Linked DNA regions of Prosthecodimorpha staleyi. The protein of the gene in region 2 interacts with the protein of the main gene of each other region in a pairwise test. Links are inferred from orthologs where the notes say so. Each region holds a gene or a part of one and is shown on either strand. Other genes may lie near its edges. The genes, in order: KL771_RS06280 and mobA.

Region 1 (10,574 bases), on a different replicon or contig from region 2:
CCATCAGGGCGCGGATGCGGCCGGCCAGCGGATCGTTGCCGTAATAGGACAGAAACTCCTCGAAGGCGTCCAGATCGTCGCGCTCCAGCGCCATCGCATAGGCGCCGGCAGGACCGGCCTCGCGCATCGATGCGGGGCGCGGCGGGATCTGGCCGGCCTGCGCAAAGCCCTGTCCCTGTCCTTGCGGCAGGCCCTGTCCTTGCGGCAAGCCCTGTCCCTGCGACAGACCCTGTCCCTGGTCGCCGCCGCCGCCTTCGAAGAACTGGAACGGCTCCTCGATATTGGAAGCGTGCCACGGCACGGTCGCGCCGCCGGTCAGCTGGTCGACGCGCAGGCGCACCCGGGCGAAGACCTGATCGGGTTCCAGGCCGCCGAGCCGGATGACCTCGGCCAGCGCCTGGGCGTAGGGGCCGTAGTCGCCGTTCGCGGGCGGCTCGACGCTGCCGGGCGCGGCATTGAAGGCGAGGAGGGTGCCGGGTTCCGGCTCGGTCAGCGCGAGACCGGCGGCAAGCGGCTGGCCGTTGCGCGCGAACGGCGACGGGCGGGAGGCGTCGAGCACGACCATGCGCGCCTTGATCGGCAATGCCGCCAGCGCGCGGGTGAAGTCCGAGACCCGGATCGCCTCGATCGGAATGTCGGTGTCGCGGTCGATGCGCGCACCGGCCGGGACGAGATAGTTCTCGCCCTCGTACTGCAGGCCGTAGCCGCTGACATAGACGAAGGCGACCGCGCCGCCGCCGCCCTGGCCGACCTTGTCCAGGAAGTCGCGCATGGCGCGGCGCATCCCGGTCTGGTCTTGGTTGCGCAGCCCGGTCACGTCGAAGCCGGCTTCGCCGAGCGTGTCGGCGACCAGGCCGGCATCGTTCGCCGCGGTCGCGAGCGGCCCTTCCGGGAAGCTGTCATTGCCGATGACCAGGCCGAAACGCAGTTCGGTCTGGCCTTGCGCGCGGACGGGACCCGTCCCGCCGACTTGGAAGAGCGCGGCGCCGAGGACGGCCGCGACGAAGGCGAGGACACGGATCATGGACCGACCAGGTTGCAATTGGTAACGCATCGTAAAGACTATACGAGTTCCCGGGGTCCGTCACGAGATCCCGTCAGCCGAGACCGGGCAGCGGGACGATGCCGACGAGATCGCCCTGTTCGACGCGCTCGACGGCGTCCGGGAGCACCATCAGGGCGTCGGTTTCGGTCAGCGAGCGGATCACCGCCGCCCCTTCGATCGCGAATCGGGTCGCCACCGGAATGCCGTCCGGCCCGTCGGCGAGCGTCACGCGCACGAACTCTGTCCGGCCGAGCCGCTTCTTGTGGTTGAATCCGGCACGCGCGGCCATCGGCCGCGGCCGCCGCCAGGTCTCGCCGCCGAGCGCCGCGATCAGGCCGCGCACGATATGGGTGAAGGTCACGTAGACGGCGACCGGGTTGCCGGGCAGGCCGCAGAAGGCCGTGCCGGCGACCGTGCCGAGCGCCAGCGGCCGGCCGGGCTTGATCGCGAAACGCCAGACATCGAGCCGGCCGGAGGCCTCCACGGCGGGCTTGACGTGGTCGGCCTCGCCGGTCGAGACGCCGCCCGTGGTGAGCACCAGATCGTGCTCCGCCGCGGCTGCGCGCAGGGCCGCGGCGAGGCCGGCCGGCTCGTCGCGCAGGATGCCGAGATCGGAAACCGCAATGCCGAGCCGGGCGAGCAGGCCGGCGAGCATCAGCCGGTTGGTGTCGAAGACCTGCGCGGGGCCGCGGGGGGCGCCCGGCTCGACCAGTTCGTTGCCGGTCGAGAAGATCGCGACGCGCAGTCGCCGACGGACCGTCAGCCGGTCGAGCCCGATGCCGGCGGCCAGCGCGATCTCCTGCGGGCGCAGCCGCGTGCCGGCCGGCAGGGCGACGGCGCCGGCGGCGATCTCCTCGCCGGCCGGGCGCCGGTTGGCGCCGCGCGCCAGCCCCGGCGGCAGGATCGCGATCCCGTCGCGCGCCTCGACATCCTCCTGCATGTAGACCGTGTCGGCGCCGGCCGGCATCGGCGCGCCGGTGAAGATGCGCACCGCCGTGCCGGGCGCCAGCGTCCCGGCCGCATCGCCCGCCTGCAGGCGATCGGCGACGGCGAGCCGGCTCTCCTGGCCGGGGGTGAGGTCGGCGTGGCGCACCGCGTAGCCGTCGACGGCCGAATTGTCGAAGGGCGGCAGGGGGATGCGGGCGTGGATATCGGCGGCCAGGACGCGCCCGTCGGCCGCGGCGAGCGGCACCGTCTCCGTTTCGGCGACCGGCGCGACGCGGGCGCGGAACAGGGCGAGCGCCTCGTCGATCGTCATGGCCCCGCCGCCATGGGCGAAGCAATCGTCGGATAACTGGGGCATCGCGCGTCGGTCCGGTTGCGCAGCCGGTATGCCACGAACCGCGCCTCGGTGAAAACCCGGATGGCGCGCGTGCGGCTGCCGGTCAGCCCTGTGCCCCTTGCGCGGGATCGGCCGGCGCCAGCGTGCAGCGCATGAACACGGTGTCGGCGATCGGGGTGTCGTAATAGGGGCCGGTCTCGACGAAACCGTATTTCCGGTAGAGCGCCTGGGCGCCGGCCATGCTCGGCAACGTGTCGAGCACCATCTCGCGGTAGCCGAGCCGGAGGGCGGCGGCGAGGACCGCCCGGGCGAGTGCATCGCCGAGCCCGGTGCCCCGCGCCTGCGGCAGCACATAGAGCCGCTTCATCTCGGCCCGACCGTCGACCGGCGGCAGCGGTCGCAGCCCGACGCAGCCGAGCGGGGTGCCGTCGGCGGCGCGGGCGAGCAGCAATTCGCCGTCCGGCGGGGCGTACTTTCCGGGCATGCCGGCCATTTCGGCCTCGAAACCCTGATAGCCGAGATCGATCGGCAGCGAAGCCGCATAGGCGCGGATCAGGACGATCGCGGCGGCGAGGTCGTCGGGCGTCCGCACGGGGGCGACGGTGTAGGTAAGCGGGCTCATGACGCTGCTTCATGAGCCCGCGGCGGTGTCCCGTCAATCTCCGGCCGGGTCCGCCCGCAGCGCATATCCGCGCGCCGCGGCGCGACCGGTCAGGCGAGATGCGTCTTCAGGAAGCCGACCGTCCGGCTCCAGGCCAGCTCGGCTGCCGCCTTGTCGTAGCGCGCGGCGTTGGTGTCGTTGTTGAAGGCGTGGTTGACGTTCTCGTAGACATGCAGTTCGTAGCGCTTGCCGGCGGCCTTCAGGGCCGTCTCGAAGGCCGGAATGCCGGCATTGATGCCCTGGTCGAGCCCGCCATAGTGCAGCATCAGGGGCGCCTGGATCGCCGGAACCGCCTCGCTCTTCGGCTGGCGGCCGTAATAGGCGACGCCCGCGCCGAGCCTCGGCTCCGCGACCGCCAGCGCATTGACCTGGCCGCCGCCCCAGCAGAAGCCGATCGCCCCGACCTTGCCGTTGGTCTCCGGCCGTGCCGCCAAGCCGGCCAGCACGGCGCGTCCCCAGGCGACCACGGCGGCGGCATCGAGCGTGCCGATCATGTCGCGCGCCTTGTCGGCATCCTCCGGCGTGCCGCCGAGCGGCGACAGGAAATCGACCCCGAAGGCCACGAAGCCGGCCAGCGCCACGCGCCGCGTCACGTCGCGGATATGCGGGTTGAGGCCGCGATTCTCGTGGATGACGATCACGGCCGGCGCCTTGGCGGCATCCTTCGGCCGGGCGAGCAGGCCGGAAATCGTCGCCGTACCGGCCGGGAACGCGGCGGTCTCGACGATCAGGCGCGGGTCGTTCTCGGCGACCGTCTGGGCCAGCGCATAGTTGTTTTCAAGGAGCGGCAGCAGAACGGACGCGGCGGCCGTCGATCCGGCCAAAGCCGCCAGCCGGTCGAGAAACGATCGGCGGTTCATGCCGCCATGGGTGTAGCTGTCGAAGAGATCGATGAACTTCTGGTCCAAGGTCTGTCCTCCCGGCGGCCCGCCCGACACCGTTCGCAAGGAGGGGCCGTTCAGGAGGACAAGACTGCGGCATTTCCAGAAAGCCGGGAAAGCGCGCGATCATCACGTTTGCGGCAACGGCAACAGGATATGCAGCCCGCCGTTGCACCGATCCGCCGGCCGTCCCGTCGACTGCCGGCGCAATCCCCGCCGTAACGATGAGCACGCGACAGCGGACCCCCATCCCAGGCGTCCGGCGCCTCCACCGCTGCAAGGCAGGAGGCGTTCGCCCGGATCAGATGCGCGCGCCGCTGGTCGTAAAGGCGACGCCGACCGGCTTCTGATAGGTATCGAGAACGGCGTGGGCGCCGAACGCGAGAGCAACGGCGATCACGACGGCGATGAGGAAGGACGGCATCGGGGCAACTCCAAATCCAGGGCGGACGCTCCGCACGGGCGGGCCGGAACCGGGCGTGCCGGTCGGCGGCGTGCCGTCGGCTCCGGTCGCCCGCCGCAGCCGGGGCCTTACACCATAGCGTCGGCCTATGAGCCGGTAAAGCCGATGGCCGCGCGGCGGCCCGGGTCGGGCCGGCAACCGCCATCGGGATGGGCCCGCCATCGGGACCGGCCCGACATCGGCAGCGGCCTGCATCGTTGACCTCGGCGGGGGAGGGGTTATCTAGAGCCCGCAATGGCCGGGGCGGATGCCGCCGGCCGGATCGGCCCGCCGTTCGGGCCGGTTCTGCCGATCCTGCCTGCCTCAGTCCCATCCCGGAGTGCCTCGATGTCCGTCACCCGCGAAGCCGTTCTCGCTGCCCTTGCCGCCGTTCCGGGTCCGGACGGGCGCACGCCGCTGCCGCAATCCGGTGCGCTGTCGGAGGTGATCGTGCACGGCGAGAAGGTCTATTTCTCGATCGCCGTCGACCCGAGCCGGGCGCGCGAGCTGGAAGGCCTGCGTGCCGCGGCCGAGGCCGCCGTGCGCAAGGTGCCGGGTGTGGCGGGGGCCACCGTGGCGCTCACCGCCGAGGCGCCGAAGGGGCAGGCGGCATCGTCTCCGGCGGCGACCGCCGCTCCGGCGGCGACCGCTTCGCCCGCACCTTCGGCCGGCGGCCGCAGCCCGCAGACGCGCGGCCTGCCGGGGGTCAAGCACATTATCGCGGTCGCCTCCGGCAAGGGCGGCGTCGGCAAGTCGACCACCGCCTGCAACCTCGCCCTGGCGCTGAAGAGCCTCGGGCTCAAGGTCGGCGTGCTCGATGCCGACATCTACGGCCCGTCCATGCCGCGACTGTTCGCGCTGCGCGGCAAGCCGCGCCTGAAGTCCGGACGGATCCTGGAGCCGCTCGACGGCTACGGCATGCCGGTCATGTCGATCGGGTTCCTCGTCGACGAGGAGACGCCGATGATCTGGCGCGGCCCGATGGTGATGAGCGCGATCACACAGATGCTGCGCGAGGTCGACTGGGGCGAACTCGACGTGCTGGTCGTCGACATGCCGCCCGGCACCGGCGACGCCCAGCTGACCATGGCCCAGCAGGTGCCGCTGGCCGGCGCCGTGATCGTCTCCACGCCGCAGGATCTGGCCCTGATCGACGCCCGGCGCGGCGTCGCCATGTTCCAGAAGGTCGACGTGCCGATCCTCGGCATCGTCGAGAACATGAGCTATTTCGTCTGCCCGAACTGCGGCACGCGCCACGACATCTTCTCCCATGGCGGCGCCCGCGACGAGGCGGCGCGGGTCGGCGTGCCGTTCCTGGGCGAGGTCCCGCTGACCATGGAGATCCGCGCCCGCGCCGATGCCGGCACGCCGGTCTCGATCGTCGAACCCGACGGCGTCCATGCCCGGGTCTACCGCGACATCGCCGAGAAGGTCTGGCGCCAGTTGGCAACCGGCACGGCCGGCCGGCCGGCCCCGCGCATCGTGATCGAGTAGCCACCGCCGCGCTTCCCCTGACGGACGACCCGGCCGGGCTCCCGCTCGGTCAGGTTGGAGTCATACTTGTCGCTTGACTTCTGACCAGACCGGCGCCTTTTCTCTTTTTCCCGACAGTTCCGGAAAAGATGCGCGGAATCGATCATCGATGCAGGATCTCGGTCAGGCCTTCGCCACCGCCTGGGCCATGTTGTCCGGCTTCGACCCGGCACTGTGGTCGGTCGTCCTCCTGTCGCTGAAGGTCAGTCTCGGCGCGGTCGCGATCGCCTCCGCGCTCGGCATTCCGCTCGGTGCGGTGCTGGCCGTGGCGCGCTTTCCCGGGCGCGGCGCGGTTCTGGTGCTGCTCAACGCCATGATGGGCCTGCCGCCGGTGGTGATCGGGCTCCTGGTCTATCTGCTGCTGTCCGCCTCCGGCCCGTTCGGCGTCCTGCACTGGCTCTACACGCCGACCGCCATGGTGGTGGCGCAGACGCTCCTGGTCCTGCCGATCGTGGCCGCGCTGTCGCGCCAGGTGATCGAGGACTTGGCGCTCGAATATGCCGACTATTTCCGCTCGCTCGGGCTCGGCCGCGCCGGCGCGGTGGCGACGCTGATCTACGACGCCCGCTTCAGCCTGACGACGGCCGTGCTGGCCGGCTTCGGCCGGGCGATCGCCGAGGTCGGCGCGGTGATGATCGTCGGCGGCAATATCGACCGGGTCACCCGGGTGATGACCACCACGATCGCGCTGGAGACCTCCAAGGGCAACATCGCCCTGGCGCTGGCGCTCGGCATCGTCCTGATCCTGATCGCCGTCCTGGTCAACGTCGCCGTCATGGGCCTCCGGGCGACCGCCGCGAGGGCAGCCTATGCTTGACGCGGCGCCGCAGCATCGGCTCGGCTCGGCCGCCGGCGCGGCCATCTTTCCGCTCGTCGCCGAAGGCTTGGTCGTGGAGACAGGCGGGCGGCGGCTGGTCGACGGCATCGATCTCCGGCTCGACAGCGCCGAGCGGGTCGTGATTCTCGGCCCCAACGGCGCCGGCAAGAGCCTGCTTCTGAAACTGCTCGACGGGATCGTCGCGCCGAGCGCGGGGCGGATCACCTGGAACGGCCGTCCGGCCGATGCCGGCGTGCGCTCGGCGATCGCAATGGTGTTCCAGCGGCCGGTGCTGCTGCGCCGCTCGGTTGCCGCCAATCTGGAACATGCGCTGGCGGCACGCGGCATCGTCGGAGCGGAGCGGCGTCAGCGGGTCGCCGATGCGCTCGCCATGGCGCGATTGGCGCCGCTGGCCGGCCAGCCGGCGCGTCTCCTGTCGGGCGGCGAGCAGCAGCGGCTGGCGCTCGCCCGCGCCCTGGCCCTGCAGCCGCGGCTCCTGTTCCTCGACGAGCCGACCGCCAGCCTCGATCCGGCCTCGACGCTGGCCGTGGAGGGATTGATCGAGGCCGCCCGCCATGCCGGCGCGGCGACCGTTCTGGTCACCCACGACCGCGGCCAGGCGCGCCGTCACGCCGATCGCATCCTGTTCATGCAGGCCGGGCGCATCGTCGAGGATTCGCCCGCCGACGCTTTCTTCGCAGGGCCGCGCAGCGCGGCCGGGCGGGCCTATCTCGAAGGCCGCATCTTCGTCTGAAAACCATTTCCGGGAGGACTTCCATGCTGCGCCGTCACCTGATCGCCGCCTGCCTCGCGCTTCTCCTGCCGGCCCTGCCGGCGGCCGCGCAGCAGGGCGGTAAGTTCATCGTCGTGCAGTCGACCACGTCGACGGAGAATTCCGGCCTGTTCAAGTATCTCCTGCCGATCTTCACGGCGAAGACCGGCATCGAGGTCCGGGTCGTCGCGGTCGGCACCGGGCAGGCGATCAAGAACGCGGCCAATGGCGACGGCGACGTGCTGTTCGTCCATGCCAAGGCCGACGAGGAGAAGTTCGTCGCCGCCGGCGGCGCGGTGAAGCGCTTCGACGTGATGTATAACGACTTCGTCGTGGTCGGCCCGGCGGCCGATCCGGCCGGTGTGGCGGGTTCCAGGGATATCGTGGCGGCCTTCAAGGCGATCGCCGCCAAGGGCGCGCCCTTCGCCTCGCGCGGCGACGAATCGGGCACCCACAAGGCCGAACTGGCGCTCTGGAAGGAGGCCGGCGTCGACGTGAAGGCGGCGAGCGGCGCCTGGTACCGGGAGACCGGCTCGGGCATGGGCGCGACGCTCAACACCGGTGTCGGCATGGGCGCCTATGTGCTGACCGATCGCGCTTCCTGGAGCGCCTTCGGCAACCGCGGCACCTTCAGGATCGCCGTCGAGGGCGACCGCAAGCTCTTCAACCAATACGGCATCATGCTGGTCAATCCGGCCCGGCACGCCCACGTCAAGGCCGATCTCGGCCAGGCCTTCATCGACTGGGTGCTGTCGAAGGAGGGCCAGGCCGCGATCGCGGGCTACAAGATCGCCGGCGAGCAGCAGTTCTTCCCGAACGCCGCCACGCCGACGAACTGATCGGCATCAGGCCGCGGCGCGCACCCGGGTCGGGCGGCGCGTCGCCCGGCGCACCCAGATGGTCAGGCCGGTCCCGAGGAGCCCGAGCAGGGCAAGCGACGTGACCACTTCGACGAGGCCGGACCACAGGCCGGCGCCGTTGCCCTCGTGCAGGAGGCGCGGCCAGTTGCGCGGGATCGGCGTCAGGCCGGTCGCGGAGACCGAATAGGCCTTCAACTCGCCGCCCTCCCACAGGCGCGCCATCGGGGTGCCGCCGCGCGAGCGGATCGAATTGAGGCCGGAGAGATCGTGGCCTTCGGCGACCTTGGCCAGCGCCTGGACGAGGGAGACGGGCGCGCCGGCCGGACGCGGCAAGGGCGTCGTGAAGGTGATGCCGAAGGCGAGCGCGAGGCCGGTCAACGGGCTCAGCACGACCAGCGGCAGCAGGAACCAGGCCGTCCCCTTGTGCCAGCCGGACACGGTATTGCGCAGGCGGGGCAGGCCCATCAGCACGCCGAGGATGATGATCGCCAGCATGGCGACGGTCGAGGCCGTCACCAGCCAGCCGAGATCGAACAGAAGCCGCTCGTGAATGCCGCGCGAGGCGCCGAACAGGCCTGACAGCCATCCGGGTGCGACCGGGGCGCCGGTGGCGAGATCGTAGCTCCTGGCGCTCGGCCCGAAGCCGATGCCGAAGCTGTTCTCCCAGGGGCGGACGACGATGCCGGTCGCCTTGCCGTCCGGATCGGCCTTGGCGACCGCTGCGGTCAGGCTTTCCAGCGTGATGCTGCCCGGCCGGATCGCACCGGATTGTGCGATCGGCTCGAAGGACAGGATCAGGCCGGTGGCGATGACGACCAGCAGCGGCAGGGCGAAGGCGAGCGAGATCCAGCGGTGCAGCCGGAGGAAGAGCGGTTTCATGACAGGCTCCTTTCGTGGCGCCGAAAAGACGCCTTCCCGCCCGCCGTTCCAAGTTACGGTTCTGTAAGGGTTCGAGCCTTGCGTCCAGCGCATAACACAAGCGGAATGCCTTGGTTCCGCGTGGTTTTTCGCCGGGGCTCGCCGGACCATGCGGCTTCGCCCTATATTGACGGGCAAACCGGAAGAAGGTCCTGCCCTTGGACAGCATGCTGAAGCCAATGCCCCACCCCGAGACCGAACCGCCCGCACCGGCCGGCGCCCGCCGGGCCGCGGCCCTGCGCGTCACCCGCGCCGGTGTCGAATCGCGGCGCGAGCTGATCGCCGAGGAAGAGCCGGTCGCGCTGGTCTTCAACGGCCTGTCCTACGCGGTCATGATGGCGACCCCGGCCGACCTGGAGGATTTCGCGCTCGGCTTCGCGCTGACCGAAGGCATCCTGGCTGCGCCGGACGAACTCTACGATACGGAGGTCGAGCGTTTCGCGCGCGGCGCCGAGGTGCGCCTGAGGATCGCGGCGGAACGCTTTGCGGCGCTACGCAACCGCCAGCGCAATCTGGCCGGCCGGACCGGCTGCGGCCTGTGCGGCGTCGACACCATCGCCGAGGCGCTGCGGCCGGTCGCCCATGTGGCCTCCCGTCTCGCCGTTCCGGCCGAGGCCGTCCATGCCGCCATGAAGGCCTTTCCGCCGCTGCAGGTGCTGAATGCCGAAGTCGGCGCCATCCATGCCGCGGCCTTCGCACGGGCCGATGGCAGCCTCGTCGCCGTGCGCGAGGATGTCGGCCGCCACAACGCGCTCGACAAGCTGATCGGGCATCTGGCCCGGACGGGCATCTCGGGAGCCGACGGTTTCGTTGTGGTGTCGAGCCGCTGCTCCTATGAGATGGTGCACAAGACCGCCGCTGCCGGCATCCCGCTGATCGCCTCGGTCTCGGCGCCGACCGTGCTGGCGGTCGAATTCGCCGAGGAGGCCGGCGTCGGCCTGTGCGCCTTCGTGCGCGACGGCCGCTTCACCGTCTATGCCTGCCCGGACCGGGTGACGACGTGACGGAGGGCAAGCCCGCGCCGGTCTTCGGCGTCACCGGCTGGAAGAATTCCGGCAAGACCACCATGGTCGAGCGGCTGGTCGCCGAACTGACCGGCCGCGGCCACCGCGTCTCGACCGTCAAGCACGCCCATCACACGGTCGACATCGACCACAAGGGCCGCGACAGCCATCGCCACCGCATCGCCGGGGCGGTCGAGGTGGCGCTGATCGGCGGCGAGCGCTGGGCGATCATGCACGAGCTGCGCGGCGCGGAGGAACCGAGCCTCGCCGACATTCTCGCCCGGCTCTCGCCCTGCGATCTGGTCATCGTCGAGGGCTACAAGCGCGAGCCGCATCCCAAGCTCGAGGTCCGCCGCCGC
Region 2 (16,441 bases):
AGCCGAAAGGCGGCAAAGTCGTGACCGCCGCGCGGCACCCGCTCCGGGAGGTCCGATGATCGCCGTCATATTCGAGGTCTTCCCCGCCGAAGGCCAGCGCCAGCGCTACCTGGAGATCGCCGCCGCGCTGCGGGCCGATCTGGAAGCCGCCGACGGCTTCGTTTCGGTCGAACGTTTCGAGAGCCTGACCACGCCGGGCAAGTTGCTTTCGGTGTCGTTCTGGCGCGACGAGGCTGCTGTCGCCGCCTGGCGTGCAAAGGCGCGGCATCGCTCGGCGCAGGCTGCCGGCCGCAGCGGCATTTTCTCCGGATACCGCCTCCGGGTGGCCGCGGTGCTGCGCGACTACGGCATGGACGAGCGGGCGGAAGCGCCTGCTGACAGCCTGGCGTCCCTCGGATGACCGTTGAAACGGGAGCGCGATTGCCCAATGCATAGCCACATCCCGCCTCCGGACGTTGCCGAGCCGGGTCCGGGCGTCTAGATCAGGGGCATCGGTCATTTTGCCGAAGCGCGATCCAATGCCCTGCCGTCTCGGCGGGGCCTCCCTCCCCCGCCCTCCCTCGACCGGACCCGCCATGCCCGCCGCCCCGCGCGACAATGCTCGCGGCATCCTGGCCATGAATGCCGCCTCGGTGGCCTTCATCGTCGGTGATTCGATCGTGAAGGCCGTCTCGACGGCGATGCCGCTCGGCCAGATCATGGTCTTGCGCGGCGCCGTGGCGAGTGCCCTGCTGGTCGCCTTGTGCCTCTGGACCGGCGCCTTCGCGGCCTGGCGGACGCTGTTCCACCCGACCCTCGGCTATCGGCTGGTCGGCGAAATCGGCGCGACGCTGCTTTATGTGACGGCACTGATGTACATGCCGCTCGGCAATGCGACCGCCATCTTCCAGGTGACCCCGCTCGCGATCACGGCGGCCGCGGCGCTGTTCCTGGGCGAGACGGTCGGCTGGCGGCGCTGGACGGCGATCCTGGTCGGCTTCGGCGGCGTGCTGATCATCATCCGGCCGGGCTTTGCGGGTTTCGACCGGTCCGCCTTCCTGGTGCTCGGCGCGGTCTTCTTCGTCGTGCTGCGCGATCTGGCCACCTCACAGATGCCGGCGGGCGTGCCGACCCCGCTGGCGGTTCTCAACACCGCCTCGGCCGTGATGGTCACCGGATTCGTGCTGATCCCCTTCGAGGGCATCTTCTCGCGCTACACCGAATGGCAACCGGTCTCCGACCGGCATGCCGGCCTGCTCGCCCTGGCCGGCTGCGTGCTGGTGCTCGGCTACATGCTGCTGACCTTCGCCATGCGGGTCGGCGACATGTCGGTGGTCGCGCCGTTCCGCTATGCGCTGCTGATCTGGTCCTTCCTCGCCGGCCTGATCTTCTTCGGCGACGTGCCCGATCGCTGGACCCTGCTCGGCGCCGCGATCGTGGTCATGACCGGCATCTACAGCTTCCAGCGCGAACGCCTGCGCGCCCGCGCCCAGCGCGCCGCCGCTTCGGGCCCCGTGCCATGACGGCGTCCCCGCCCCTGCCGCCGGTCGATCCCTCGGAGCCTGCCGCGAAGCCCGTCGCGCCGCCGATCATCGTCCTGATCGCGGTCTCGGCGCTCAATCCGCTCGCCCTCAACATGCTGGTCCCGTCCATGCCGGGGCTGGAGCGGGCCTTCGCCACCTCCTATGCGACGGTGCAGCTGTCGCTGTCGCTCTATCTGGTCGCCGTCGCGCTGGCCCAACTCATCCTCGGCCCGCTCTCCGACCGGCACGGACGGCGGCCGGTCATGCTGGCCGGGATGGCGCTGTTCCTGGTCGGCACGGCCGCCTGCCTTCTGGCGCCGACCATCGAGGCCTTCATCCTCGGCCGCGTCGTGCAGGGCGTCGGCAGCTGCGCCGGGCTGGTGCTTTCGCGCGCCATCGTGCGCGATGTCTACGAGCGCGACCGCGCGGCGAGCATGATCGGCTTCGTCACCATGGGGATGGCGGTCGCCCCGACCCTCGGACCGGCGATCGGCGGTGCCCTGGACGAGCAGTTCGGCTGGCGGGCGCCCTTTGCTCTGCTCTTCGCCGTGGGTGCGGCCGTGCTCGCCGGCACCTGGGCGACCCTCAACGAGACGCGTCGGCCGGGTCAGTCCGAAGGCGGGCTCGCCTCCCATCTCGGCGCCTTCGCGGTGCTGGCCCGCTCGCGGGACTTCGTCGCCTTCGCGGTCTCCTCGATGCTGGTTTCGGGCGTCTTCTTCGCCTTCCTGGGCGGAATCCCCTATGTCATGCAGAAGCTACTCGGCGCCGGCGCCCGCGAGACCGGGCTCTATCTGATGTGGCTCGCCGCCGGCTACATCCTCGGCAACTTCCTGTCCGGCCGCTACGCCTCCCGATTCGGCGTGATCAGGATGATGGCGGTCGGCAACCTGATCGGGCTCGCCGCCGTGGCGGCGGCCCTCCTGCTGCATCTGGCCGGCTACCATCACCCGGTCGCGATCTTCGCGCCGATGACCTGGCTCGGCATCGGCAACGGCATCGCCCTGCCGTCGACCATCGCGGGTGCCGTCAGCATCCGTCCCGACCTCGCCGGCGCAGCCTCGGGACTGACCGGGACCCTTCAGATCGGCTTTGGAGCCCTGGTCACCGTGCTCATGGGCGCGCTCCTCGGCGACAGCGCCCTGCCGCTCTTTCTGACCATGGCGACGCTCGCCGCCGGCGGGCTCGCATCCGGTCTCGCGGCCCGGGCGGCGGCACGCTGAGGCCGCAGGTTCGGGCATCACTCAGCCGGATACCGCATCGGGAAAACCCCGAAGATGACCCGATCCTGACCGAGGCGGGACGAAGGCCCGGACCCTCTTGACGCGTGCAGGGCGCATAGCCTTTATGCAAATGCGGAAACGCTCGGCGCCAAGACCTTTCCAGGACAAAGAGGGCCCATGACCGGATTGCTGCGCATCAGCGCGCTCATCGACGGCTTCAACACCTTCATCGGCCGGTTCGTGTCCTGGCTGATTCTTCTGGCGGTGGTGGTCAGTGCCGGCAACGCGATCATTCGCAAAACGCTGAATACCAGCTCCAATGCCTGGCTCGAACTGCAATGGTACCTGTTCGGCACCGTGTTCCTGCTCGGCGCCGCCTGGACGCTGCTGCGACGCGAGCACATCCGCATCGACATTCTCTCGAGCCAGTTGCCGAAGACATTGCGCCACTGGATCGAGCTGCTCGGGCATTTCGTATTCCTGATGCCGTTCTGCCTGTTGATGATCTACGAATCCCTGCCCTTCTTCCTCACCTCCTTCCGACTGCAGGAAGTCTCCTTCAATGCCGGCGGCCTGATCGTCTGGCCGGCGAAACTGATGGTGCTGCTGAGTTTCGCGCTCCTGGCGCTTCAAGGCATCTCCGAGATCATCAAGCATGTCGCCGTGATGCAGGGCCTCCGGCCGGAGCCCGAGACGGGCGGCTCGCACGGCACCGCCTCGCACGAATCGTGAGCCGCGGCCCGACGATCGATCAGCCCCACCCAAAGACGGAAGGGTCGGCGAACGGCCGGCGCGCGGGAGGACGACCCCGATGACAGAATTCCTTATCCACAACATCGCACCGATCATGTTCCTCAGCCTGATCGTGTTCCTGTTGCTGGGTTACCCGGTCGCCTTCAGCCTCGCGGCCCTCGGCCTCGCCTATGGCTGGGTCGGCATCGAACTGGGCCTGCTCTCGTCGAACCTGTTCCAGGCCCTGCCGGAGCGGGTCTTCGGCGTGATGGCCAACGACACGCTGTTGGCGATCCCCTTCTTCACCTTCATGGGCCTGATCCTCGAGCGGTCCGGCATGGCCGAGAAACTGCTCGACACGGTCGGCAAGCTGTTCGGGCCGATCCGCGGCGGCGTCGCCTATGCGGTGATCTTCGTCGGTGCCCTGCTCGCCGCCACGACCGGCGTGGTCGCCGCCTCGGTCATCGCCATGGGGCTGATCTCGCTGCCGATCATGCTGCGCTACGGCTACGACCGGCGCCTCGCCGCCGGCACCATCGCGGCCTCCGGCACGCTCGCCCAGATCATTCCGCCGAGCCTGGTGCTGATCGTGCTGGCCGACCAGCTCGGCCGGTCCGTCGGCGACATGTATCTCGGCGCCTTCGTCCCCGGCATCGTGCTCACGATCTTCTACATGGCCTACGTGATGGTCATGACCATCGTCTATCCGAAGAGCGCTCCAGCCCTGCCGCCGGAAGCCCGCTCCTTCGGCGAGGGCGCGCCCTACGACAAGGTCATGAAAGCCTCCGTGATGCCGCTCGCGCTGGTCATCTGGGGCATGATCCTGCTGTTCGATCCGGCGACCGGCATCGCGCTGTTCGAGCGCTATCTGCCGATGGTGAGCGGACTAGCCAAGCAGATGGCCTTGCAGGAACCCTGGCTGTCGACGCTCAAGATCGGCAGCCTGGCGGCCGTCTATCTGATCTATATCGGCCTGATGCGCTTCCTGCCGGCTTTCCTGGGCAAGATCCTCGGCCTTGCCCTGATCCTTGCCGGCGCCGGCGTGCTGCTGCTGTTCGCCGGCGGCCAGATCGTCACGGCCCTGAAGGCGGTCGACTTCGCCGCCCCGGCCACCGCGGTCGGCGCCTCGATCGTCCTTTCGGTCGTGCGCAGCTGGTTCGACCTGCTCGCCGGCGGCGCCTTGATCGCAGCCGGCTTTGCGATGATGGACAGCCCGTCCAAGCCGGTCTCCTCCGCGGTGCAGCGCGTCGTCGGCGACCTGCTGCCGCCGCTGATCCTGATCTTCCTGGTGCTCGGCACCATCTTCCGCGGCATCGCCACGCCCACCGAAGGCGGCGCCATGGGAGCGGCCGGCGCCATCATCCTGGCGGTGATTAACCGCAAGCTCAATTTCGACCTGGTCCGCCAGGCCGGCGAATCGACCGCCAAGCTGTCGGCCTTCGTGGTCTTCATCCTGGTCGGCGCGCGCGTCTTCTCGCTGACCTTCTACGGCGTCAGCGGCCATGTCTGGGTCGAGGAGATCCTCAAGGAAACGGCCGGCGGCATGTACGGCTTCCTGATCATCGTCAATGCGATGATCTTCTTCCTGGCCTTCTTCCTCGACTTCTTCGAACTGGCCTTCATTGCTGTGCCGCTGCTGGTCAAGGCGGCGGAGACCATCTTCGCGACCGATCCGGCGGCGATCGCCATCGCCAACGAAATGGGCTTCAACGTCATCAACGGAAAGGTCGCCGATGTCGGGCCGTTCATGATCTGGTTCGGCGTCCTCCTGGGCGTCAATATGCAGACCAGCTTCATGCATCCGCCCTTCGGCTTCGCGCTGTTCTACCTGCGCTCGGTCGCGCCATCGAAACCCTACAAGGACACGGTCACCGGCCGGATGATGGACCCGGTCACAACCGGCCAGATCTACTATGGCGCCATTCCATATGTCCTGATCCAGGTGGTCATGATCGCCGTCGTCATGCTCTTCCCGATCACGGTCATGTGGTACAATGACGTGTCGTCGAAGGTCGATCCGACCAAGTTCGAGATCAAGCTGGAAGGCACCATCGGTGGCGTCCCCAGCCTCGGCGGCACCGATCTGGGCGCACCGCCGCTCGGCCTTGGCGGCCCGCCTCCGGGCCTGGGTGGTCCGCCTCCGGGCCTGGGCGGCGGCACGGCACCGGCGTCCCCGCCCGACCTGTCGCAGCCCCCGGATCTGTCGCAGCCGCCCAAGATCCAGTGACCGCCGCGGTCGCGTCCGACCGCCCGCCCCTCCCGAAAGCCGCCATCCGGCGGCTTTCGTCGTTTTCGCGGGCCGTTCAAGCTTCGTTCAACGACAGCCGTGCAGAATCGGCGTATCTCCCAATGCCTGCCCCCATCCGAGGTTCCGCCGCATGTGTCGCTGGGTCGCCTATTCGGGTCAGCCGATTTTTCTCGGCCAGCTGGTCGCCGATCCCGAACACTCCCTGATCCACCAGAGCCGCAACGCCGAGGAGGCCAAGGTCGGCATCAACGGCGACGGCTTCGGCCTCGGATGGTATGGCGAGCGCGACGAACCCGGCCTCTATCGCGAAACGCTGCCGGCCTGGTCGGACGACAATTTGCGCCATATCGCCCGCCAGGTGCGCTCGCGGCTGTTCTTCGCCCATGTCCGCGCGTCGACCGGCACGGCAACCAGCCGAGCCAACTGTCACCCCTTCGCCCATGGCCGCTGGCTGTTCATGCATAACGGCCAGATCGGCGGCTGGAGCCGGTTGCGGCGGGCCGTCGAGGCGCGGATTCCCGACGCGCTCTATGCCTGCCGGACCGGAACGACCGATTCGGAGGCCATGTTCCTGATGACGCTCGGCCAGGGCGGCGAGGCCGATCCGGTCGGCGCCATGACCGGGACGCTCAGCGCGCTGCGGGCCCTGATGGCGGAGGCCGGCATCGACGAGCCGCTGCGTGTCACCGCGGCGCTGTCCGACGGCAGCCGGCTCTATGCCTTCCGCTATGCCTCCGACGGCCGGCCGCCGTCGCTCTATTGGCGCCAGACGGCGAGCGCGATCGAGATCGTCTCCGAACCGGTCGACCGGCATCGCGACGAATGGCACGCGGTCCCGGACCGCTCCGCTCTGGTCTGCTGCGCCCGATGCGCCTGCGAGGTCGTCCCCCTCGCCGTCCTCGAACCGTCCCGCGTCGAAGCCGCCTGAAGGCACGAAAAAGGCGGCGCCGGGCATCCCCGCGCCGCCTCTCGGCAGGGCCGGCCGGGTCGAAACCCGGCTGCGATTCCGCCGACGATCAGAGCGTCTTCTTGCGCTGCTGGATCATCATGAAGGTGTCGAAGGTATATTCGGAGATCTGGAACCACAGATACTGGTCGGCACGATAGGCCTTGAGGGCCTCGTAGACCTTCTTGAAGTCGCCGTTCTTGGCCATGGTCTCGTCGTAGAGCTGGTTGGCCGAGTTGAAGCAGGCCTCCATGACTTCGTTCGGGAACGGCTTCAGGATGGCGCCCGAGGACGCCAGACGCTTCAGGGCGGCCGGGTTGACGGCGTCGTACTTCGCCTGCATGTGGACATTGGCCAAGCCGGCCGCCGTCAGCACGAGCGACTGGTAGTGCTTCGGCAGCTCTGCCCACTTCGCCGTATTGACGAAGAATTCGAGCATGGCGCCGCCTTCCCACCAGCCCGGATAGTAGTAGTAAGGCGCGACCTTGTAGAAGCCGAGCTTCTCGTCGTCGTAGGGACCGACCCATTCGGCCGCATCGATCGTGCCCTTCTCGAGGGCCGGATAGATGTCGCCGCCGGCGATCTGCTGCGGAACCGCGCCGAGCTTGGCTATGACCTGCCCGGCGAAGCCGCCGATGCGCATCTTCAAACCCTTGAAGTCCTCGACAGTCTTGATTTCCTTGCGGAACCAGCCGCCCATCTGGGCGCCGGTATTGCCGCCGGGCATGCCGAACAGATTGAACTTCTTATAGAATTCGTTCATCAGCTCGTTGCCGCCGCCATAGTAGCGCCAGCCGTTCTGCATGCGCGAATTGATGCCGAACGGTACTGCTGTGCCGAACGCGAAGGTCGGATCCTTGCCGACATAGTAGTAGGGCGCGGTATGGCACATTTCGACGGTGCCGTTGGAGACCGCATCAGCCGCCTGCAGGCCGGGGATCAGTTCGCCGGCGGCGAAGACCTGGACCTGAAACGCATTGTCGGTGGCTTCGGCAACGGCCTTCGAGAAGACCTCGGCGGCACCGTAGATGGTGTCGAGCGACTTCGGGAAGCTCGAGGTCAGGCGCCATTTGATCTGCGGGTTGGACTGGGCGATCGCCGGCATGGGAAAGGCGGCGGCCGCGACGGTACCGACACCGGCGGCCTTCAGAAACTTGCGACGCTGCATGGACATCAACCTCCCGAATTGACGCTGACGTCCGGCCGCCCATCCCTCCCAGGCGCCGGACCGCTTGGAACGTTAGACAAGATGCAGGGCAGCCATGCAAGAGAAAATGACACCGAAAGACAGATCGCGGACCGGGTACAGAATCCACCGTTACTGAAGCGCTTGCTGGCGTTCGGAACAAGTCGCGGCGCCGACTGTCACAGAATTCGGCGATTTCCAAGCCGTCTGCGCCCGACGCAGGACAGCATGGCGCCATCACCGCTTGCCAGCCGGGCATTCCGGTATCTTGCCGGGTTCCGCGCCTATGGCTGAAGTGGACCGTGGGCCGCGATCCAATCTTCCGCAACGGCAAGATCCTCGGGCCTATTGACGTTGAAAAACGGGTCGAGACCGCCCGCGAGGGGATCGAAGGCGACGTGCCGAACCGGGTGGCGTTCGATCCAGGCCATCACCTTGCGGGCAGCGCCGCTGACCAGCGCCTCTTCCAGGGCATCGGCCAGGCTGACGGGGAACAGCGCACAAACCTGATGGGTGCCGGTCGCCGTGACCGGCACCGCAATGCCGTCCGGATCCGCCCCGTCGAGGCTTGCCGCGAGGCGCGCGACCAGGTCGAGCGGCAGGAACGGCGTATCGGCGGCTGCGGTCGCGACATGGCGGGCCCCCGGACGATGCGTCTCCGCCCAGCGCATGCCGGCCAGCAGCCCGGCCAGCGGACCGGGATGGCCGGCCACCGGATCGCCGGCCACCGGCAGGCCGAAGGCCTCGAACCGCGCCGGATCGCCATTGGCATTGAGCACAAGCGCCCCGACTTGGGGGGCGAACCGCTCGATCACCCGATCGAGCAGATGCCGTCCCGCGAGCGCGATCAAAGCCTTGTCGCCGCCCCCCATGCGGCGGCCGAGCCCGCCGGCGAGAACGACCCCCACGATTTCGCTCATGCCGCTTTCCCTGTCGATGGCCGGCCGCCCCCGTGCGATGTCGAAGGCCCGCCTCGGGTCACCGGCGCCTCGCAGGACCGGACCGGCGCCATCCTATCATGCGCACCGCGAGGGCGAGACACCGGCGCGGCAACCGTTCACGGCCACAAGACGACGGTGGCGGACGACGCCGGCACCCTCAGGCGCGCCGGCGCAGATGCCGCGTCAAGCCGCGTTCGAGCAGATCCCAGACCCGGCGGATGGTCTCCACAAGCAGAAGATAGACGACAGCGGCCCAGAGATAGACCTGCTCGTCGAACGTCCGGTTGGCGGCAAGTCGGGTCGCGCCCATCAGGTCGAAGACCGTAACCACGGAAGCCACGGCCGATCCCTCGATCATCAGGATCACTTCGTTGCCGTAGGGTCGCAGGGCCGTGACGAAGGCCTGCGGCAATATGATCTTGACAAAGGCGACCGGCTTGGACAGGCCGAGCGCATGGGCGGCCTCCCATTGGCCGCGCGATACGGACCGAATGGCGCCGGCAAGGATCTCGGCCTGATAGGCCGCCGTATTCAACGAGAAGGTCAGCAGCACGCACCAATAGGCTTCTTTGAAGAAGCCCCACAGGCCGATTCCACGCAAGGCGTCGGAGAACTCGCCGGCGCCATAATAGACCAGGAAGGTTTGCGCCAGGAGCGGTGTGCCCCGGAAGAAGTAGACGTAGCCGTAGGCGAGCGTCGAAGCAAAGCCGCGGTTCTTGAAGCGCGCCAGCGCCAGGGGCAGCGACAGCAGTCCGCCGAGCACGATCGAGATGGCGACAAGTTGCAGCGTGACCCCGAGTCCCTCGGCGAGACGCGGCCAGTAGCGCACGAAGATGTCGTTGCCGAACCACGTGCCGATCGCCACCGGCCAGTCGGACAGGACCAGGCTTGCGATCACCGCCGCCAGCGCCAGCGCCACCAGGTCGCCGGTTCGGGCTTCGCCGAAGAAGCCGGACGCCGTCGGCGGCGCCTCCGGATGCGGGGCTGTCGTCACGCTCCCGCCCTCCGCTCGCCGCGATTGGCCCAGCGCTCGATCCAGCCGATGCCGATCGAAGAAACCATCGCCAGGACAAGATAGATCAGGCAAGCCACGAGAAAGAAGAAGAAGGGCTCCTTCGTCACGCCGACGGCAATGAAGGTCGAACGCAGAAGATCGGGCAGTGCGATCACGGAGACCAGCGAGGTTTCCTTGAGCAGGATCAACCACAGATTGGAGATGCCGGGCAGTGCGAAGCGCCAGAGCTGCGGCAGGACGACGAGGCGCAAGGTAAGCAGGCGGTTCAGGCCGAGCGCCCGAGAGGCCTCGATTTGGCCGATCGTGATGCCCTTGAAGGCACCGAGGAAGACCTCGCTCGAATAGGCCGAGAAGACCATTCCCAGCGCCACCATCCCGGCCACGAAGGCATTGACCTCGATCGGCTCGGGATCCTCGACGAGGAGGGCCTGAACTTCCTGGATCAGCCGCTGGCCGCCGTAATAGATGATCAGCAGCGTCAGCAGTTCGGGCAGGCCGCGAAACACGGTCGTATAGAGATTGCCGAGCAACCGGGCGACCGGGCCTCCGGAGTGCTTCGCCAGGGCGATCAGGAATCCGAGCAGCAGCCCGAACGGCAGCGTGGCGATCCCGAGCGCAACCGTGATGGCGGTGCCGGCGGCGATCTCGTCACCCCAGCCGTTCGGCCCCCAGGCCAGCAGTTGGATAAGGGATTCGATCCGGTCCAAATCAGCCTGTCCGAAAGGGAAGCGGGTGGATCGGCGGCATGGCCGGCCGGACCGCACCGGAGGCGCGCGCTCCGGCCAGCGCACCGGCGGGACCGAAGCGGCCCGCGTCCCCGGATCGCCCGGAGAGGGGCCGCGCCGATGCGGCGGGTCGGACCACCAACCCCGCCGGACGTCGACCGGCGGGGCGCCAGGTCCGGATCAATAGATCGAGAAGGGGAAATACTTCTTGTTGAGCTTCTCGTAGGTGCCGTCCTTGATGATCTCGGCAAGCGCCTTGTTGAACTGCTGCTTGAGGTCCTTGTCCTCCTTGCGCACGGCAATGCCGGCGCCCTCGCCGAAATACTTCACATCCTTGATGTCGGGGCCGACGAACTGGCAGCACTTGCCCGCATCGCCCTTCTCCAGCCATTCGTAGAGAACGACCGAATCCGCCAGAACGCCGTCGAGCCGGCCGGCCGCGAGGTCCGCATTGGCTTCGTCCTGGGTGCCGTAGAGTTTCACGGTGACGCCCTTGGACTTGTAAAGATCTTCGAGATAGTTCGCATGGATCGTCGAAGATTGCGCGCCGACGGTCTTGCCCTTGAGGGCTTCGGGGGTGACCGCCGTAAAGCCACCGACCTTCTTGGTCGCGAACCGCGCCGGGGTCTGGTAATACTTGTCGGTGAAGTCGACTTGCTTCTTGCGCTCCTCGGTGATCGACATCGAGGCGACAATGGCGTCGTACTTCTTGGCCTTCAGCGCCGGGATGATGCCGTCCCAGTCCTGGGCCATGAACTCGCACTTCGCCTTCATCTTGTCGCAGAGCGCCTTGGCGATGTCGATGTCGAAGCCCTGCAGCTCCTTGTTGGAATCCTGGAAGTTGAAGGGCGGATAGGCGCCCTCCGTACCGATCCGGATCGTCTTCCATTCCTTCGCGGCAACGGGCATGGCGGCCGTGGCAAAGGCAACCGCCGCCGCGGCCAGTCCGATGACGAAACGCATGACGTCTTCCTCTTCGTTGGTTTACCCGTTCCGCAAGCACCCCGGGCTTCCACCTGGACTGCCGGTGCCTGCCTATTCAAATTTCACACTGTTTCCGGGCTTTACGCAACGGGGGCGGGCTCAATCTCGGGGATTATTGCGGGCACGCGCCGGCTCGCGCCGCACGCCAGGCAGCCGGCACGCCATCCGGTAACCCTAACAGCACCGCGCCGCTCCTCTTGCCGTTTTCTTTAGAGTTGACCGGCAGGATCGGCGGCATCAGGGGTTGGCCATGTCTCAAGTGCCTCATTGTCGCTTCCTTATACTTGTCGACCGGGGCAGGATCACCGCGCCCGCGTCGGCCTGCATGGATCCGTCCTTAAGGGTCCCGACATCTCCCCTGACGCCTTGGATATCCGGCTGTCGTCCGCACGCAGGTCGCCGTAGCCCGAACGGACCGGCCGCACGATGACCAAACAGGCCTTGCCCAACCGGAATCCCAGTCGATTTGGACGGGCTGAGATGCGCGTCGGGGTCGCGCCGCCGCGGCCGACCAAGGCGCCGGAGCCGGGCAGACCCGCCTTCCGTTCCTATCGGACGAAGTTTCTCCTGACGGTCGTTCCGACGATCGTGGTCCTCAATCTGCTGATCAGCATCATCTTCGGCTATGCGGCCTACGATATGGTCAAGCAGGAGGTGCACCAGAAGCATTGGGCGAGTATCCGCGGCTTTGCGTCGGCCTTGTCGGATACCCTCTGGCACTATCGCTACGATCAGGCCCGTCTGATCGTCCAAGGCATGTTCGGCAACAACGAGGTCACCATCGTCCGGGTCCTCGACGAGACCGGCCGTCCGATCATCGAATCCGGCCAAATGGGGCCGGACCTGAATCACCTGTCGACCCCGATCCACTATACCGACGGCAACCGATCGACCCGCGTCGGCGTGCTCGAGGTCGGCTATTCGAATGTCACGCTGTCGCAGAGGCTCCTGCAGAGCGTCGCCCATGCGATGCTGCACACGTCGCTGTCCAGCCTGGCGCTGATCTTCCTGATGCTGACGATCAATCGCCGGCTGATCGCCGAGCCCCTGTCCCGGGTCACCGCCGCCATCCGGTCCAGCCAGGCGGACACGTTGCGCCAGCGGGTCGACTGGGATTCCAACGACGAACTCGGCGAACTGGTCGAAACGTTTAACGAGATGCAGGCGCGCCTCGACGAAGGCGAACGGCGGCGGCGGCAGTTCAACGAACGTCTCGAGCGGCTGTATAACCGCACCCCGGCCATGCTGCATTCGGTCGACCGCGAGGGCACGCTGCTGCATGTCTCCGATCACTGGCTGGTCGCGACCGGCTACAAGCGGCAGGACGTGATCGGCCGGAAGCTTGCGACCTTCCTGACGCCGGACAGCGCCGCGATCTACATGAACGAAACCCTGCCGCAATTCCTCGCGCGCGGAGTTACGCCCGAAACGCCGTTGCGGCTCGTCAAATATGACGGCTCCACGCTCGATGTCGTACTGGCCGAAACGGCCGATCTCCGGCTCGGCGGCAAGTTCCCGATCAGTCTCTCGGTGATGTCCGACGTCTCGCGCACCAAGTCGGTCGAACGCGAGATGGTCCGCCTCGCGCTGACCGATCCGGTGACGGGCCTCGCCAACCGGCGCGGCTTCGTCGAAGGACTGGAGGCGGAGGTGACGCGGCTGTGCCGGCAGAACGGCCGCGGCGTCGCTCTGGTGATGGATCTGGACCGCTTCAAGCGCGTCAACGACGCCTATGGACACGCCGCCGGCGACCAGTTGCTGATCGCCTTTGCCCGCCGGCTTGCCGAAGCCGGCCTCGGCGGGGCGATGGCCGGCCGGCTCGGCGGCGACGAATTCGCCATGTTCCTCCCCGGCCTCGACGGTGCGGAGGGCGTCACCTTCGCCCGGCGCCTGCTGGAGCAGTTGCGCAAGCCGACCGATGTCGGGCCGGCGGTGATCGAGGCCTCCGCCAGTATCGGCGTCGCCTGCTTCCCGGCCGACGGGCTGAGCGGCCAGGACCTGCTGCTCGCCGCCGACCTTGCCCTCTACCGTGCCAAGGAAACCGGGCGCAACCGGGTCGAGCGCTTCGAACGACGGCTGGCCGAGGCCCTGCTGGTCCGGCAAACCCAGGAACAGGATGTCCGCTCCGGCCTCGCCAAGGGCTGGTTCGAGTTGACCATCCAGCCGATCGTGCGTCTGGCCACCGGCCGGATGGTCGGCGGCGAGGCGCTCCTTCGGCTGCACCATCCGACCCGCGGACTGGTCATGCCGGCCGAGTTCATCCCCGTGGCCGAGGAAACCGGCCTGATCGAGGAACTCGGCCGGCTGGTGCTCTGCGAGGCCGCACGGATCATTCCGGCCCTGGTCGCCGCGGCGCGCAATCCGGACTTCTTCATCTCGGTCAACCTGTCCGGCGGACAGGTCAACCGCGACCTGCCGAACCTGCTCTCCGAAGTGCTGCAGGCCGGCCTGCCCGGCCCCTCGAACCTCGTTCTGGAGATCATGGAGACGGCGCTCTTGGAAGACGCCGACGAGGTCAACGAGATCCTGTCCGAAATCTCCCGTCTCGGCATCCGCTTCGCCCTGGACGATTTCGGGACCGGCTACTCGTCCCTCAACTATGTCGATCGCTTCCCCGTCAGCATGATCAAGGTCGACCGCTCGTTCACCCGCTCGATCGGCCAGGACGGCGAACAGAATCGCCGCACGCGCGCCCTGATGCGCACGACCGTCACGCTGGGGCGGGAACTGGGGCTGCCGATCGTCGCCGAAGGCATCGAACGGGTCGAAGAGCGCGACCGAATGCTCGAACTCGGCGTCGATCTCGGCCAGGGCTATCTGTTCGCCAGGCCCATGCCGGCACGCGACTTCCTGGAACTGCTCGGCGCCAGCGCCGGATACCGGGCGAACGATCCGGACCGCACAAAACCTTCGGATCCGGCCATCGAAGCGCTGAGCGCATGATGCCGCCGTGACGGCCGGGCGATCGGTGGGCGACCGGACTCAGGCCTTCTCGGCCACCACCTTCTCGGTCGCCACGAACTGGAGCGGCAGCGCAGTGGTATATTTTATCTGTTCCATGGCGAACGTGGTCGACACATCCGCGATTTCGATGCGGGCGATCAGCTTCTTGTAGAAGACGTCATAGGCCTCGATGTCCGGGACGACCACGCGCAGGAGATAGTCCACCTGCCCGGCCATGCGGTAGAACTCGACCACTTCCGGCATCTGGCTGACGATGTCGGCGAAGCGCTTCAGCCAATCCTCGGAATGCTGGTTGGTCGTGATCGCCACGAAGGCCGTCACCTTGGCGTTGACCTGGCGTGGGTCGAGCACGGCGACACGCCGCTGCACCACACCGTCCTCCTCAAGCTTCTGGATGCGCCGCCAGCAGGGCGTCGTCGAAAGACCGACGCGACGTCCGATCTCGGCAACCGGAACCGTGCAGTCCTCCTGCAGGATCTGGAGAATCTTGCGGTCGATGCGATCAATCATGCGAACCCCCTGATGCGCGCATAGGAAGAGTACCACATTCTCCATTTCAATGAAAGCTGACCAGAAGATTGCTCATGTTGCGGCCAACGTCGTAGTTGTTGGAATTTAATTCCACTCAGGCAGTGAGGCGCGCGATATCGGCACGCAGCGCCGGCAGCAGGTCCGTCCCGAACCAGGGATGCCGCTTCAGCCATCCCGTGTTGCGCCAGGACGGATGCGGCAGCGGCAGGATGCGTGGCCGGGCCGTGGCGGCCATGATCTCCCGCCAGCGCGCCACCGTTTCGGTCATGCCGCCAAGCTTCAGCCGGCCGAGATGCCAGACCTGCGCATACTGGCCGACCGCCAGCACGAGTTCGACCGCCGGCATGGCGGCCACGGCGCGGGCGCGCCAGGCCGGCGCACATTCTCGGCGCGGCGGCAGATCGCTTCCGGCGGCGTCCTGTCCGGGGAAGCAGAATCCCATCGGCAGGAAGGCGATCCGGCTGGTGTCGTAGAAGAGATCCCGGCCGATCCCCATCCAGTCCCGGAGCCGGTCGCCGGAGGCGTCATCGAAAGGCAAGCCGGACGCATGCACCTTCGTGCCCGGCGCCTGTCCGGCGACCAGAATCCGCGCGGTCGCCGACAGATGGGCGACCGGGCGGGGTTCGTGCGGCAGGGGCGTTCCGGTCGGCGCATCGCGGCAGATGCGGCAGGCCCGGATGGCCAGGTCGAGTTCGGCGATCGGATCGGGAGAGGTCGCAGACATGGGTTCGTGTTTGTCTCCAGGAGCCGGATCGTCTCATTCGGATCGGCACGGCGCGATTGCGCCCGGCCGGGCCGGATCGCCGGCGCGTCGGGGCGGGCGGCCGGTCGGCAACCGGTGCCGGAGCGCCACCGGCCGGAGATTGCGGATCGCGGCCGGCGGCCTCAGGCCCGCGGAGGTCCGGACGGAGGGATCGTTAACCTTTTCCCTGAGGCCGATCTTAAACATTCTGAATCACAGTCCGAAAGCCGAAGGGGACGCGGGAACCAATTCCGGATGAGCGACGGCGTGGCGTTGCCGAATGCCGACAAGACGACCCAGAACGCCCGTCGTGCGGAACGGCGGCGGCAGGTTTCGCGTACCGTCCGCGATCTGCGCGACCAGCTCAGCGCAGCGCGCGGGCTCAAGCCGGCCTTCGACAACGAACTTCTGCTCGATCATGCCCGGGCGCGCCTTTCGACCGCCTATGCGCCGCCACTCCTGATCGGACTGGCCGCGTCGGCCGGCCTGCTCTGGACGGACCGGATGCTGCTCGCCTGCTGGGTGGCGATCGCGCTTGCGGTGCATTTCACATCGATCGTCTTCTGTCGGCGGCTTCTGGTCATCGAGAGCCGTTCGATCTTCATCGCCGGCTGGAAGCGCCGCTTCTTCATCCTCGACGGCGTGATGTCCTTCGCCTGGGCGCTCTTGTTCGTGCTGCCGTCGCAGGCCACCGCCGCGACCGAT

Evidence for each region.
Region 1: the proteins of mobA (region 2) and KL771_RS06280 interact in binary tests that used the Escherichia coli proteins (3 or more experiments, as listed by UniProt). The link is inferred for Prosthecodimorpha staleyi from one-to-one orthologs.

Annotation. Positions count from the first base shown.
Region 1 is NZ_JAHHZF010000003.1:58,657-69,230, reverse strand. The notes cover bases 224-3,155. They hold KL771_RS06280 (molybdopterin molybdotransferase MoeA), read right to left. Parts: upstream 2,349-3,155; coding sequence 1,098-2,348; downstream 224-1,097. Other genes in these bases: KL771_RS06270 (dienelactone hydrolase family protein), read right to left, coding at 3,039-3,155; KL771_RS06275 (GNAT family N-acetyltransferase), read right to left, coding at 2,431-2,949. Outside these bases: more of KL771_RS06270, read right to left, coding at 3,156-3,896; KL771_RS06265 (hypothetical protein), read right to left, coding at 4,171-4,293; KL771_RS06260 (Mrp/NBP35 family ATP-binding protein), read left to right, coding at 4,660-5,805; KL771_RS06255 (ABC transporter permease), read left to right, coding at 5,954-6,661; KL771_RS06250 (energy-coupling factor ABC transporter ATP-binding protein), read left to right, coding at 6,654-7,415; KL771_RS06245 (extracellular solute-binding protein), read left to right, coding at 7,439-8,272; KL771_RS06240 (PepSY-associated TM helix domain-containing protein), read right to left, coding at 8,279-9,172; formate dehydrogenase accessory sulfurtransferase FdhD, read left to right, coding at 9,379-10,215; mobB (molybdopterin-guanine dinucleotide biosynthesis protein B), read left to right, coding at 10,212-10,574. UniProt on the Escherichia coli protein: Catalyzes the insertion of molybdate into adenylated molybdopterin with the concomitant release of AMP.
Region 2 is NZ_JAHHZF010000006.1:211,257-227,697, forward strand. What follows is about bases 6,937-9,885. They hold mobA (molybdenum cofactor guanylyltransferase MobA), read right to left. Parts: upstream 8,755-9,885; coding sequence 8,119-8,754; downstream 6,937-8,118. Other genes in these bases: KL771_RS13730 (TRAP transporter substrate-binding protein), read right to left, coding at 6,937-7,816; KL771_RS13740 (ABC transporter permease), read right to left, coding at 8,933-9,769; KL771_RS13745 (ABC transporter permease), read right to left, coding at 9,766-9,885. In the rest of the region: KL771_RS13700 (antibiotic biosynthesis monooxygenase family protein), read left to right, coding at 56-400; KL771_RS13705 (DMT family transporter), read left to right, coding at 576-1,502; KL771_RS13710 (multidrug effflux MFS transporter), read left to right, coding at 1,499-2,722; KL771_RS13715 (TRAP transporter small permease subunit), read left to right, coding at 2,900-3,454; KL771_RS13720 (TRAP transporter large permease), read left to right, coding at 3,534-5,681; KL771_RS13725 (class II glutamine amidotransferase), read left to right, coding at 5,833-6,630; more of KL771_RS13730, read right to left, coding at 6,719-6,936; more of KL771_RS13745, read right to left, coding at 9,886-10,488; KL771_RS13750 (ABC transporter substrate-binding protein), read right to left, coding at 10,696-11,478; KL771_RS13755 (EAL domain-containing protein), read left to right, coding at 11,980-14,442; KL771_RS13760 (Lrp/AsnC family transcriptional regulator), read right to left, coding at 14,482-14,973; KL771_RS13765 (uracil-DNA glycosylase family protein), read right to left, coding at 15,089-15,718; KL771_RS13770 (sensor histidine kinase), read left to right, coding at 15,992-16,441. UniProt on the Escherichia coli protein: Transfers a GMP moiety from GTP to Mo-molybdopterin (Mo-MPT) cofactor (Moco or molybdenum cofactor) to form Mo-molybdopterin guanine dinucleotide (Mo-MGD) cofactor.